DNA from 2 places in the Priestia sp. YIM B13552 genome. Region 1 is predicted to be linked to the other one. Evidence: a T-box and tRNA genes for the amino acid it is inferred to sense, from the RefSeq annotation. Region 1 holds a T-box; the other holds one or more tRNA genes.
The links. The T-box of region 1 lies ahead of pheS (phenylalanine--tRNA ligase subunit alpha). A T-box ahead of a tRNA ligase gene usually reads a tRNA of that ligase, here a tRNA-Phe.
Positions count from the first base shown of each region.

Region 2: it has a tRNA-Phe gene. The T-box ahead of pheS (phenylalanine--tRNA ligase subunit alpha) is inferred to sense a tRNA for this amino acid. The anticodon was not compared.

Region 1 is NZ_JBHZOU010000002.1:1,018,451-1,025,690, forward strand. It holds gene rnhC (ribonuclease HIII) at 1-673, shown strand, start outside; gene pheT (phenylalanine--tRNA ligase subunit beta) at 707-3,121, opposite strand; gene pheS (phenylalanine--tRNA ligase subunit alpha) at 3,135-4,169, opposite strand; T-box leader at 4,224-4,459, opposite strand; gene ACFX40_RS11325 (TrmH family RNA methyltransferase) at 4,508-5,272, opposite strand; gene sspI (small acid-soluble spore protein SspI) at 5,413-5,619, shown strand; gene ACFX40_RS11335 (M42 family metallopeptidase) at 5,677-6,762, opposite strand; gene ACFX40_RS11340 (dUTP diphosphatase) at 6,840-7,240, opposite strand, start outside.
Region 2 is NZ_JBHZOU010000004.1:25,665-32,904, reverse strand. It holds gene walK (cell wall metabolism sensor histidine kinase WalK) at 1-195, opposite strand, end outside; gene yycF (response regulator YycF) at 202-909, opposite strand; tRNA gene ACFX40_RS17255 (tRNA-Phe) at 1,172-1,244, opposite strand; tRNA gene ACFX40_RS17250 (tRNA-Asp) at 1,249-1,324, opposite strand; tRNA gene ACFX40_RS17245 (tRNA-Glu) at 1,360-1,431, opposite strand; tRNA gene ACFX40_RS17240 (tRNA-Lys) at 1,447-1,519, opposite strand; gene ACFX40_RS17235 (adenylosuccinate synthase) at 1,688-2,974, opposite strand; gene dnaB (replicative DNA helicase) at 3,162-4,526, opposite strand; gene rplI (50S ribosomal protein L9) at 4,642-5,091, opposite strand; gene ACFX40_RS17220 (DHH family phosphoesterase) at 5,088-7,061, opposite strand; gene ACFX40_RS17215 (YybS family protein) at 7,098-7,240, opposite strand, start outside.

The DNA.
Region 1 (7,240 bases):
ATCAAACTTCAGCTCACTATCGGTCATCGGTTCTGACGAGGTAGGAACGGGAGATTATTTTGGTCCTATGACCGTAGTTGCTGCCTATGTTCAAAAAGAGCAGCTTCCTTTATTAAAAGAATTAGGAGTACGAGATTCAAAAGAGTTAACGGATGCTAAAATTATTGAAATTGCCAAGCAGCTTGTTTCGTTTATTCCCTATAGTTTGCTTGTTTTACATAACGAAAAGTATAATGCATTTCAAGAAAAAGGCATGTCACAAGGTAAAATGAAAGCTCTGTTGCATAACAAAGCTTTATCCAACGTGTTAAAAAAATTGGATCCTGAAAAACCCGATGCCATTTTAATTGACCAGTTTGTCGAAAAAAACACCTATTATAAACACGTGGTAAAGGAAAAAGAAATTATCAAAGAAAATGTCTTTTTCAGCACAAAAGGAGAAAGCGTTCATTTATCTGTAGCTGCTGCTTCCATTATTGCCAGATACGCATTTTTAAAACAAATGGATTTGCTGACGGAAAAGACCGGGATGGTTATTCCTCGGGGAGCTGGCGCACAAGTTGATATCGCCGCTGCTAAAATCATTAAGAAACATGGCGTGAATGCGCTGAACTCCTTAGCTAAAATTCATTTTGCTAATACGGAAAAAGCTTTAAAATTAGCTAAAAAATAAGAGATGTGGAAATCCACATCTCTTTTTTTATTCTTATGAACGAAGCGTTGCACCAAATTCTTTTTCTACAGCCTCTAACACTGCACCATGTGCTTTTGCTACTTCTTCATCAGTTAATGTACGTTCAGGATCTAAGTATCGTAAAGAGAAAGCTACAGATTTCTTGCCTTCTTCCATACGCTCGCCTTCATATAGATCAAATACCGTCACGTCTTTTAAAAGTTCTCCGCCCGTCGTATAGATGACGCGCTGAACTTCTCCTGCAAGAACGTTTTTATCTACCACAAGTGCAATATCACGTGTAATAGATGGGAATCTTGGAATAGCTGAATAACGAACTTCTTCGACATCTGCAGCTAATAACTCTTGAAGGTGTAATTCAAATACGTATGTTTCACGAAGACCATACTGTTTCTGAGCAATAGGATGAACTTGACCTACGTATCCAATTTCTTTTTCATCTAACCATACAGCCGCTGTACGTCCAGGGTGCATACCGTCTTTTTTAACAGGAGCATATGAGATTCGTTTCTCTAAACCAAGCTGTGCAAATAACCCTTCTAGTACACCTTTAATCACATAGAAATCAACGACTTTCTTTTCACCTTGCCAGCCGTGAGCATGCCATAGACCCGTGATTGCACCAGCTACGCGCTCCTGCTCATCCGGTAATTCTCCTTCACCTTTAGATAAGAACACTGAGCCTGTTTCGTATAGTGCAATAGAATCCGACTGGCGAGCATTATTATGCTTCACTGCTTCTAGCAAATGAGGCACTAAGCTTTGACGAAGGATGCTGCGATCTTCACTCATCGGCATTGCTAGACCAATCGTACTTGTTGCATTTAGTGCAAACTGAGTAGCTTTTTCAGCGCTCGTTAGCGAATATGTTGTTGTTTGTGCTAGTCCCGCACCTTCTAAGAAACGGCGAACTTTACGGCGTCCAAGCTGATACTCTGTTAGTTTTCCTGGAGTTGCCACTGTTACAGGAAGCGTTGTAGGAAGGTTGTCATAGCCATACATACGCGCTACTTCCTCGACGATATCTTCTTCAATTGTAATATCGCCTCTACGAGTTGGCACTGTTACAACAATGGTTTCGTCTTCCACTTTGTTTTCAAATTGAAGACGGTTCATAATGTCTTGTACTTCTTCCATTGATAGCTCTGTACCAAGCACATCGTTAATACGGCCAAGTGACACAGCTACAACAGCAGGTTCCACAGTTAGTGTATCTACTTCTACAGTACCGCTTACCACTTCACCTGAAGCGTATTCAGCCATTAATTCTGCTGCGCGGTCAGCAGCTACACGCGTACGGTTAGGATCAATTCCTTTTTCAAAACGAGCGCTTGCCTCACTGCGAAGACCGTGGTCTTTTGAAGCTTGGCGAACCGTTAAGCCTTTGAAGTAAGCTGATTCAATGAGAACATTTACCGTATCGTCTTTTACTTCGGAGTTCGCTCCGCCCATTACACCTGCAAGAGCTACCGGCTCACTGCCGTTTGTAATGACAAGCTGATTGCCTTTTAATACGCGCTCTTGATCATCAAGTGTTACAAACTTTTCGCCTTCTGACGCGTGACGTACAACAATTTCTTTTGAACCAAGACGATCATAGTCAAAAGCATGCAGCGGCTGGCCGTATTCAAGCAAAATATAGTTGGTAATATCAACAACGTTGTTATGAGGTCGAATACCAGCTGCCATTAAACGCGTTTGCATCCATAATGGTGACGGAGCAATTTTTACGTTTTTCACAACGCGCGCTACGTAAAGCGGATTGTCTTCTTTTGCCTCTACTTTAACGGAAAGATAATCAGCTGCTTGCTCATCAGACGTTTGCACGTTTACTGACGGATACTTCACTTCACGACGTAAAATAGCAGCCACTTCATGTGCTACGCCTAACATACTTAAGCAGTCTGAACGGTTTGGTGTTAGCCCTAGTTCTAATACTTCATCGTTTAAGTTTAATGCATCTAGTGCATCCGCTCCTACTTCAGCATCGCTTGGGAACACGAAGATGCCTTCTTGATAATCTTTTGCCACAAGCTTGCTTTCAATGCCAAGCTCTTGAAGAGAACAAATCATACCGTTCGATTCTTCACCGCGAAGCTTAGCACGCTTGATTTTAAAGTTACCTGGAAGTACAGCTCCCACTTTTGCAACCGCTACTTTTTGACCTTGTGCCACGTTTGGTGCTCCGCACACGATTTGAACGATTTCTCCTCCGCCAAGATCTACTTGACAGCGGCTTAATTTATCAGCATTTGGATGCTGTTCACGTTCTACAACGTGACCAATTACCACTCCGCTGATGCCTTTATTTAAGTTTTCTACACCTTCAACTTCAATTCCACTTTTTGTGATTTTATCTGCTAACTCTTCTGCCGTTACGCCTGATAAGTCAACATACTCTTGTAACCAACGATAAGATACAAACATCGTAGCCCCTCCTTTATACTTGTTTAAATTGATCTAAGAAACGAACATCATTTGTATAGAAGTGACGAATATCATCCACGCCGTGTTTTAACATAGCAATACGCTCTACACCGATTCCAAAAGCAAAACCACGATATTTAGTTGAATCGTATCCAGCCATTTCAAGGACATTTGGATGAACCATGCCTGCTCCTAAAATTTCAATCCAGCCTGTTTGTTTACATACATTACAGCCTTTACCTCCACATTTTGCACACGATACGTCTACTTCTACAGACGGCTCAGTGAACGGGAAGAAACTTGGACGAAGACGAATTTCACGGTCTGCACCGAACATCTTTTTCACAAATACTTCAAGCGTGCCTTTTAAATCGCTCATACGAATGTTTTCGTCTACTACAAGACCTTCAATTTGCATGAATTGATGAGAATGCGTAGCATCATCGTCATCGCGGCGGTACACTTTACCCGGGCAAATAATTTTAACAGGTCCTTTGCCTTCATTCTTGTTCATAACACGAGCTTGAACAGTTGATGTATGCGTACGAAGAAGTGTTTCTTCCGTAATATAGAACGTATCTTGCATATCACGTGCTGGGTGACCTTTTGGCAAGTTCAGCGCTTCGAAATTATAGTAGTCCTGCTCTACTTCCGGTCCTTCTGCTACTTCATAGCCCATTCCTAAGAATAAATCTTCTACTTCTTCAACCACGCTTGTTAGCGGGTGATGCGTACCTGCTTTAACAGGGCGTCCTGGCAGCGTTACGTCGATTGTTTCTGAAGCAAGTTTACGCTCTACCTCAGCTGCTTCTAACGCCGTTTGTTTTTCTTCAATTTTAGATGCAATAGCTTCACGCACTTCATTTGCAAGTGCTCCCATTACAGGACGCTCTTCAGCTGAAAGTTTTCCCATACCGCGAAGTACTTCTGTGATAGGGCCTTTCTTTCCTAAATAAGCTACGCGTACGTCGTTTAATTCTTTTAAAGCACTTGCTGCTTCGACTTTTGCAATTGCTTCTTGTTGAAGTTCTTGTAAACGTTCTTTCATCACTTATTCCTCCTTTTAACGTAAAAAATGACAAATAAAAAAACCTCCTCCCAAAAAAGGGACGAGGATTAGTCGCGTTACCACCCTTGTTAACTATATACGCAGACGTATACAGTTCACTTCATTCAAGTTAACGGAATCTCCGGAACACCTTTACATCTATGTAAGATGGTCTAAGTGTCAACTCAAGAGGTGAATTCACTTATTACATTTATAAAAATGCTTTCAGTCACGGCATTTTCTCCCTGCATAAACGGACATAAGCTACTGCTCTCTTTCATCGTTTTTTACATATGTAACTATTGTATTATTATAGTGAAAACACGTTCTCGATGCAACTACATTCCGCGTAAATAATAAAGTAAGATTCCAGAAGCGATGGCAACATTTAGCGACTCGCTCTTTCCATAGATGGGAATGTACAGATTCTGATCCGTTTGTTCCAGCACTTTCTCGCTTACGCCGTTTCCTTCATTTCCTACAATCAGCGCAAATTCGTTTGAAGGTTTTATGTGTGTATAGACCTTTCCATTTTGTAGCGACGTGCCATAAACTGCTATTCCTCTTTCTTTTAACAGTGAAATCATTTCGAGTAAATCACCTTTTACAATTGGAAGATGAAAAATCGCTCCTTGCGTTGACCGAACGACTTTTGGGTTGTACACATCCACGCTGCCCTCTCCAACGATAATAGCGTCCACTCCGGCAGCATCAGCGGTTCGAATAATCGTACCTAGGTTACCTGGATCTTGCACCGCATCTAAAAGCAATACTTTCTGTGCTGTATGAATGATTTCTGCATGCTTCGTTTGAAAACACACAGCGATAATTCCTTGAGGTGTTTCGGTGTCAGATAATAATTTGATTATTGCTTCGTTGACAACGGTTATTTCAATACCGTCTATGTTCCACTGTGCTGGCACTTCGATCGATTGGCGTATAATTAGTTCCTTTACGCAACCCTCATTTTTGATAGCTTCTTCGACTAAATGAAAGCCTTCTACCATAAAAAGGCCCTGTTTATCACGGTCTTTTTTATTATGCAGCTTTTTCCACGCTTTTACCTGCGGATTTTTAACTGAATCAATTTGTTTCACAAACATAACTCCTTTATCTATATAAAAATAAATAGTTCGATTACATTTTGCTCAATAATCATTAGATAAGTTTCACTTTATTGTACATAGAAATCGCAAAGAAAACAAAAACTATTGGTAACTTTACGATAGCTGAGGTGAAAATGATGGATCTTAATTTACGAAATGCTGTTATTGCAAACGTTTCAGGAAACTCAAAAGAAGAGCTTGAAGCTACAATTTCTGACGCTATTCAAAGCGGCGAAGAAAAAATGCTCCCTGGACTTGGTGTTTTATTTGAGGTGCTTTGGGAAAAGTCTCCAGAATCAGAAAAAGAAGAAATTTTGACAACACTTGAAAACGGTTTAAAATAAATAGCCTTTTCCTCTGTACAGCAAAAAGCTCATTCTCCTAGGAGAATGAGCTTTTTTTTAATTATACGTAATTGCGTTAACCGTATTTCGGTCTAAGCGTTTAATTACTTCGGCAATTAATTTGACTGCATTTTCATAATCATCACGATGAAGCATCGCTGCATGAGAATGGATATAACGAGTTGCGATCGTAATTGAAAGTGCTGGAACCCCGTTAGCTGAAATATGGATAGAACCTGAGTCCGTACCGCCTCCAGCGATTGCATCAAATTGATATGGAATATTTAATTCATCTGCCACATCTACCACTGTATCTCGAAGTCCTTTATGCGAAACCATGGAAGCATCATATAAAATGATTTGCGGACCATCTCCCATTTTAGAAGATGCTTCTTTATCAGAAACACCAGGTGTATCTCCAGCGATTCCGACATCAACAGCAAATGCAATATCCGGTTCAATAAAGTTAGCGGATGTTTTTGCACCTCGAAGTCCAACTTCTTCTTGCACCGTTCCTACACCATACACAACATTTTCATGTTTTTCATTTTTTAAAGCTTTTAATACATCAATAGCGATTGCACAGCCAATACGATTATCCCAAGCTTTCGCTAGCAGCATCTTTTCGTTGTTCATAACCGTAAATTCGAAATAAGGCACAACCTGATCACCAGGTTTCACTCCCCACTCCGCTACTTCTTCTCTGCTAGAAGCACCAATATCGATGAACATATCTTTAATATCAACTGGCTTTTTACGAACTTCTGGAGGCAGGATATGAGGAGGCTTTGAGCCAATAATCCCCGTTACTTCTCCTTTAGATGTAACGATGGTTACGCGTTGAGCAAGCATCACTTGAGACCACCATCCGCCGACCGTTTGAAAACGAATAAAGCCGCGTTCATCAATTTGAGTTACCATAAAGCCTACTTCATCTAAGTGACCGGCTACCATAATTTTAGGCCCTTGTTCGTTGCCTACTTTTTTTGCAATCAAACTGCCTAGCCCATCCGTCGTTACTTCATCTGCATAAGGTGCAATATATTTCTTCATAACCTCACGCGGTTCACGCTCATTTCCAGGAATTCCTTTTGCATCTGTTAGTGCCTTAAGCATTGTCAATGTTTCATCTAACTTTGTCATATGGATTACCCCTTTCATATGTATACCTCTATTATAGCTAAAAAGAGGTTGAAGTAAAATTTCCCATCCCTTTATTTCTAGTATCCTTGTTCTTGGCGTTTAAAATTCACTTCATTTTTTGAGATGTATGCTTCTTCAATATGTTCAGCGGAAAAACCAAACATATCGCCAAGCGTCATGTAAGATACAAACATGTCCACATAGTTTTCTTTCGACTGATCCTGCTCGAAAGCTGCAACTTGTGCAAATACCTGTAAAAATTGTGCTGTTTTTGAATCACTTGCTTTTGCATTTGGTAACTCAGTTAAATCATCGTATCCTTTTTCAATCCCTAAAGAAAGGATAAAATGTACGCCGTCCACAAATTCTTCTAAAATAACAGCATCTTCAGCCGGAGGTTTGACGCTCCAAAATTTGAAGCAGCGTGTTTCGTTTGCCAGCTCTCCGATTTCGACAAGCAGTGCTAAAAGCTTTCTCG
Region 2 (7,240 bases), on a different contig from region 1:
CACCATTTCTTGTCCAATGTTATACGTCAGCAAGTCTGTCCGCTCTTGAAGAGACGTTCGAAAGTTGTTAACTAATTCTTTTTCTAATTGTCGTGCAAAATAGACCCCAATAATTTGCATCGCAATTAAAATAAGCAGCACATAAATCAATACAAACTTTAAATGAATAGATTGCAGGAGCCTTACTTTCTTCATCTAAAATTACTCCTGCTCTGGGCTGCGTAAATAATAGCCTACTCCACGTCTTGTTACAATCCACATTGGATGGCTTGGATTATCTTCAATTTTTTCACGTAATCTTCGAACTGTTACATCTACCGTACGCACATCACCAAAATAGTCATAACCCCATACAGTTTGAAGCAAGTGTTCACGCGTCATGACTTGTCCAATGTGCTTCGCTAAATAATGCAGCAGCTCAAATTCACGGTGAGTCAGTTCAATCGTTTCTCCGCGCTTAGACACGATATAAGCATCTGGGTGAATAACAAGTGCTCCAATCGTAATTTCATTCGTTTCGCTTTCTTCCGTTGGAACAGCTACCTGTTGATGTCTACGTAAATTAGCTTTTACACGTGCTAATAATTCACGCGTACTAAATGGCTTAGTTACATAATCATCTGCACCTAATTCTAGACCTAAAACTTTGTCAATTTCAGAGTCTTTTGCTGTTAACATGATAATTGGCATATCATATTTTTTGCGCACTTCTCGGCAAACTTCCATTCCATCTTTCTGAGGAAGCATAATATCTAATAAAATCATTTCAGGCTGTACTTCTTCCACTTTTTCAAGTGCTTCTACGCCATCATAAGCACAAAATACTTCGTAACCTTCTTTTTGCAAATTAAACTTTAAAATATCTGCAATCGGCTTTTCGTCATCTACGACTAAAATACGTTTATCCATGATCATCGTTCTCCTTTATTAGTTGAAGCAAAATATAAAAGATAGTATTCATACTGTTTGAATACCGTAGTTTTATTATACTTGATAACCCTTGAAACGTCACAAGTTCATCCTCTACTATACATGAAGATATATGATTTTCAACCATCTCTAAATACAAAAGTAATATATTACCACAAAAGAGATACAAAGCAAATAACGTTTTCTTTTAAATGTAAATAAAAGAAAAAAGCATGACTTTAAATAAAGTCATGCTTTTTGATGGCTCGGGACGGAATCGAACCGCCGACACAAGGATTTTCAGTCCTTTGCTCTACCAACTGAGCTACCGAGCCAAAATGGCGGTCCCGACGGGAATCGAACCCGCGATCTCCTGCGTGACAGGCAGGCATGTTAACCGCTACACCACGGGACCTCAGTCTATATGCTATGTATTAAAAATATTAAAAATGACCCGTACGGGATTCGAACCCGTGTTACCGCCGTGAAAGGGCGGTGTCTTAACCGCTTGACCAACGGGCCACGTTGTAACAAAAGTGAGCCATGAAGGACTCGAACCTTCGACCCTCTGATTAAAAGTCAGATGCTCTACCAACTGAGCTAATGGCTCATGTTATATCTCTTAGCGACGCTTATTATAATAACATGATATTTAATATGAATGCAATAGTTTTTTTAAAACTTTCTTTTTATTATTGAGCTTTTTTTAAAAATCTTGTTAACAAAGCACCAATTATAAATAAAAAAGGTTAGCTCACGAGGAGCTAACCTTTTTTATTTAGCTATATACACCACGTAATACATTTGTTTGTGTACGATCTGGACCTACAGAGAAAATAGATAAAGGAATACCTGTTAATTGAGACACGCGCTCTAAGTAGTGGCGAGCGTTATCAGGTAACTCATCTAATGTTTTCACACCCGTAATATCTTCTGTCCAACCTGGAAGCTCTTCGTATACAGGTTCACATTCTGCAAGTGTTTTTAAGCTAGCAGGGAATTCTTCCATAACTTCCCCTTTATAACGGTAAGCTACACAAATCTTTAATGTCTCAATTCCCGTTAATACATCAATTGAGTTTAAAGATAAATCTGTGATTCCGCTAACGCGACGAGCATGACGTACAACTACACTGTCGAACCAACCTACACGGCGAGGACGACCAGTTGTTGTACCATACTCACGTCCTACTTCACGGATTTGATCACCGATTTCGTTTGTTAATTCAGTTGGGAAAGGACCGTCACCAACACGAGTTGTATACGCTTTTGATACACCTACAACGTGTTTGATTTTAGATGGACCTACACCAGAGCCAATTGTTACTCCACCCGCTACTGGGTTTGAAGATGTAACAAATGGATATGTTCCTTGGTCGATATCTAACATAACACCTTGTGCGCCTTCAAATAGTACACGACGTCCTTCGTCTAACGCATCATTTAATACTACTGATGTATCAACAACGTATTTTGCAACTTGTTGACCATAATCATAGTACTCATCTAAAATTTCTTCTAATGTAAAGCCTTCTACTTCATACATTTTTTCAAGAAGGCGGTTCTTTTCAGCTAAGTTTTGTGTTAATTTTGCTTCAAATACTTCACGGTCTAGTAAATCGGCAATTCGAATACCAACACGTGCTGCTTTATCCATATAAGCTGGTCCAATACCTTTCTTCGTTGTACCAATCTTATTTTCACCTTTACGTTCTTCTTCAACTTCATCTAATTTTAAATGATATGGAAGAATCACATGAGCTCGGTTACTAATACGTAAGTTTTCTGTTGTTACACCGCGATCATGTAAGTATTTTAATTCTTGAACAAGCGCTTTTGGATCGACAACCATACCGTTTCCAATTACACACGTTTTGTCATTATAAAAAATACCTGAAGGAATTAAATGTAACTTATAAGTTTCACCATTAAACTTAATTGTGTGACCTGCATTGTTCCCACCTTGGTAACGTGCAATCACTTCTGCATTTTCTGATAGGAAGTCTGTAATCTTCCCTTTTCCTTCATCTCCCCATTGTGTTCCTACTACAACGACTGAAGACATATCTTAAGCACCTCCGCTTAGTAAGCAACAGCTCACTACGACATAATTTAACCATGGATAAGTGTATCAATTTATCACGCTAAAGTCAATTAAATCCGAACGATTTAACAAAAGTTATTACAAATATATCGTATTTTGCGGAACGAATACGATAACAATAAAATAAAACCTCTCATATTGAGAGGTTTTATGCACCAGGCGGCACTCCTGCGTCATCGAAGCGCCGCTCGAGATTAACGAATTTATTGTACTCTTTTACGAAGGCAAGCTGTACAGTTCCAACTGGACCGTTACGCTGCTTGGCTATAATAATCTCGATAATATTTTGATTTTCTGTATCTTTTTCATAATAGTCTTCACGATATAAGAAAGCTACGATATCGGCATCCTGCTCAATACTTCCGGATTCACGGATATCAGACATCATCGGTCGCTTATCTTGTCTCTGCTCTACTCCACGGGAAAGCTGTGATAAGGCGATAACAGGAACTTCTAATTCACGAGCTAAAGATTTTAACGCACGCGAAATTTCAGATACTTCCTGCTGTCGGTTTTCTCCGCTTCGTCCATTACCTTGAATAAGCTGTAAGTAGTCAATTAAAATCATCCCAAGTCCGCCTTCTTGTTTCAAGCGACGACACTTAGAACGAATTTCACCTACTCGAATACCAGGTGTATCATCAATATAAATGCCTGCATTGGACAAAGATCCCATTGCCATCGTAAGCTTTCCCCAGTCATCAGCTGTAAGCGAGCCTGTACGCAGCCTTTGTGCATCAATATTTCCTTCGGCACACAGCATCCTCATAACAAGCTGCTGAGCACCCATCTCTAAACTGAAGATTGCTACGTTCTCATCCGTTTTCGTTGCAACGTTTTGCGCAATATTTAAGGCAAAAGCCGTTTTACCTACCGATGGACGGGCCGCTACAATGATTAAATCATTTCGCTGGAACCCTGCTGTCATTCTATCTAAATCACTAAACCCGGTTGGGATACCTGTAATGTCACCTTTTCGATTGTGAAGAACTTCGATATCATCGTACGTTTGTACAAGTACATCTTTGATATTTTGAAACACACCGCTGTTTTTACGCTGTGCTACTTCTAAAATGTTTTTTTCCGCTTCATTTAATAAAACTTCCACTTCGTCTTCCCTTGCATATCCTTCTGAAGCAATATGCGTTGCAGTACGAATTAGACGGCGTAAAATCGACTTTTCTTCTACAATTTTACCGTAATACTCTACGTTTGCAGCCGTTGGAACAGAGTTAGCTAAATCACTTAAATACGATACGCCGCCAACTTCTTCTAAGATTTTTTGATCAGCTAATTCAGACGTTACCGTTACCAAATCAACCGGTTCACCTTGGTCAGAAAGTTTCAGCATACATGTAAAGATTTTCTGGTGCGATGCCCGGTAAAAATCTTCAGGTATCAGCAGTTCAGATGCTAAGGTTAAAGAAGAAGGCTCTAAGAAAATGGCCCCTAATAGCGCTTGCTCTGCTTCAATATTCTGAGGCGGAAGACGATCAGCAAAAAGATCACTCATATTTCTATGCCCCTCTTATATTCTTTCGTATTTTCTTTCATCATAAATGTTGGCGCGAACAAATACAAGTCCGCGCCAACCCTTTATATTATTTACCTATTTTTCAATCGTACGTTTATTTTTGTTCAGTCACGTGTACCTTTACAGTAGCCGTTACTTCTGGATGTAATTTAACCGGTACATTTGTGTAGCCTAATGCGCGAATGGCATCATTTAATTCAATTTTACGCTTATCTACTTTAATTTTGTGTTTTTTCTTTAATTCTTCAGCAATTTGTTTGCTTGTGATAGAACCGAATAAACGGCCGCCTTCACCAGATTTTGCTTTTAATTCAACTGTTAGTTCTTCAAGAGTTGCTTTTAACTCTTTGTTTGCTTGAAGTTCTGCAGCTGCATCTTTTTGCTCTCTATTTTTTTGTGCTTCTAATACCTTCACATTACCGCCTGTAGCTTCAACAGCATAACCATTTTTTAATAAGAAGTTATGTGCGTAGCCATCTGAAACATTTTTCACTTCACCTTTTTTGCCTTTTCCTTTTACATCTTTTAAGAAAATTACTTTCATGATTTTTTACCTCCATCTAAGTACTCATCAATTGCTTGTTTAAGCCGTTCTTCAGCTTCATCCAAACTAATGTCTTGGAGCTGAGTAGCAGCATTCGTTAAGTGGCCTCCGCCTTGGAGACTTTCCATAATAACTTGTACATTGATATCTCCAAGCGATCTAGCACTAATGCCAATTAGATTATCCCGCCGCTTAGAAATAACAAACGAAGCAACCACTCCGCTGATTGAAAGCAGCGTATCTGCAGCTTGCGCAATTAACACTTGATCATACATTTTGTTTGGTTCAGCTCGTGAAATAGCAATACCTGCTGTATAAATCTCTGCATGTTCAATAAAGCGTGCTCGCTGTACATATTGCGTGATATCTTCTTTTAAAAACTTTTGAACAAGAACCGTATCTGCGCCTTGAGAACGTAAAAAGGACGCTGCATCAAACGTACGAGATCCCGTGCGTAATGTAAAGCTTTTTGTATCGACAATAATACCAGCTAAAAGTGCCGTTGCTTCTAGCATATCAATTTTAAATCGTTTTGGCTGGTATTCAAGAAGCTCAGTAACGAGCTCTGCTGTCGAGGAAGCATATGGCTCCATATAGACAAGAAGAGGATCTTCAATAAAGTCTTCTCCACGTCTATGGTGATCAATGACCACGACATTTTCAATACGATGTAATAATCTTTCTTCAATAACCATCGATGGCTTGTGCGTATCTACTACTACTAAAAGAGTATCATCACTTACAAGATTTAAGGCTTCTTCAGGCGTAATAAATCGCTCCCACAGGCCTTCTTTCTTTTTAATCTCTTCTAGCATTCGCTGAACACCTGTATCGATATGATCAGGATCTAATACGATAAAACCGTCTTTCTGATTTACTTGGGCTACTTTTAATATCCCAATAGCAGCTCCTACAGCATCCATATCCGGATACTTATGACCCATGATAATCACTTTTCCACTCTCTGTAATGAGCTCTTTTAACGCGTGAGAAATAACTCTTGCACGCACGCGCGTCCGTTTTTCCATTGGGTTTGTCTTGCCCCCAAAGAATTTCACTTTTCCATTCGGCTGTTTAATCGCTACTTGATCTCCGCCTCGACCTAAGGCCAAATCTAAGCTAGATTGAGCTAAGGCACCCAGCTCAGGTAAATCAGCAGCACCAGCACCGATACCAATGCTCAATGTAAGCGGTATATTTTGTTTAGACGTCTCTTCTCGAACTTGGTCTAAGATAGAAAATTTGCTTCGCTCTAAATGAATTAAGATTTGTTCATTCATAATCGCAATAAATTTCTCGGAAGACGTACGTTTAATAAAAATACCGTATTCTTGAGCCCAACTATTTAACATAGAGGTTACTTGGCTATTCAAGTTACTTTTAACTTGATCATCCATTCCTTGCGTTAGTTCATCATAATTATCTAAAAAGATAATACCTAAACTTGTTCGTTCTTCTTCATACAATTTTTCGATTTCTATTTGCTCTGTAATATCAAAGAAGTACAGTAAGCGCTCGTCTCGTTTAATCACCACTTTAAATTTCCGATCATGCAACGTGACAACTTCTGTTTCCACTTCTTGTTTGATCAGTGGAATAATACTTTCGGCTACATCGTATAATGATCTTCCCACTAGTGTGTCTTCACCGAGACAAGATGCTAGAAAAGGATTGGTCCATTCAATTTGATATTCATCATTAAACAGCATAATCCCAATCGGCATTTCCATTAATGCCTCTTCGCCTACTTTTTTCAGCCGATGAGACAGCATTGAAATATAGGTTTCAAACTCATCGGACAGCATTCGCTCCATTCTCATGTATAGAAAAAGACAGGCTAATAGTAATATAAAGCCTATCATTCCTATGATCCAATTATGATAGGTCACGATACCTACTAAAATCAGAGCTATACTATACAATGAGTAAAATGGATAGCGAATAACGTTCTTTTTTGTAAAGACAGGCATCCATTTCAGCTCCTACTTTTTTAAGTTCCACAATATCTACTTTTTTGTGTCTAATTGTTTTCTTAAATTAAATCCTAAATCAATTATACCTAAGATGCGCACAATTTGAAGGATAATTGGAATAATTAATGCTAAAATTGTTACAACAATTGGAATTGCTTTCGCATACCCTTTTTGAT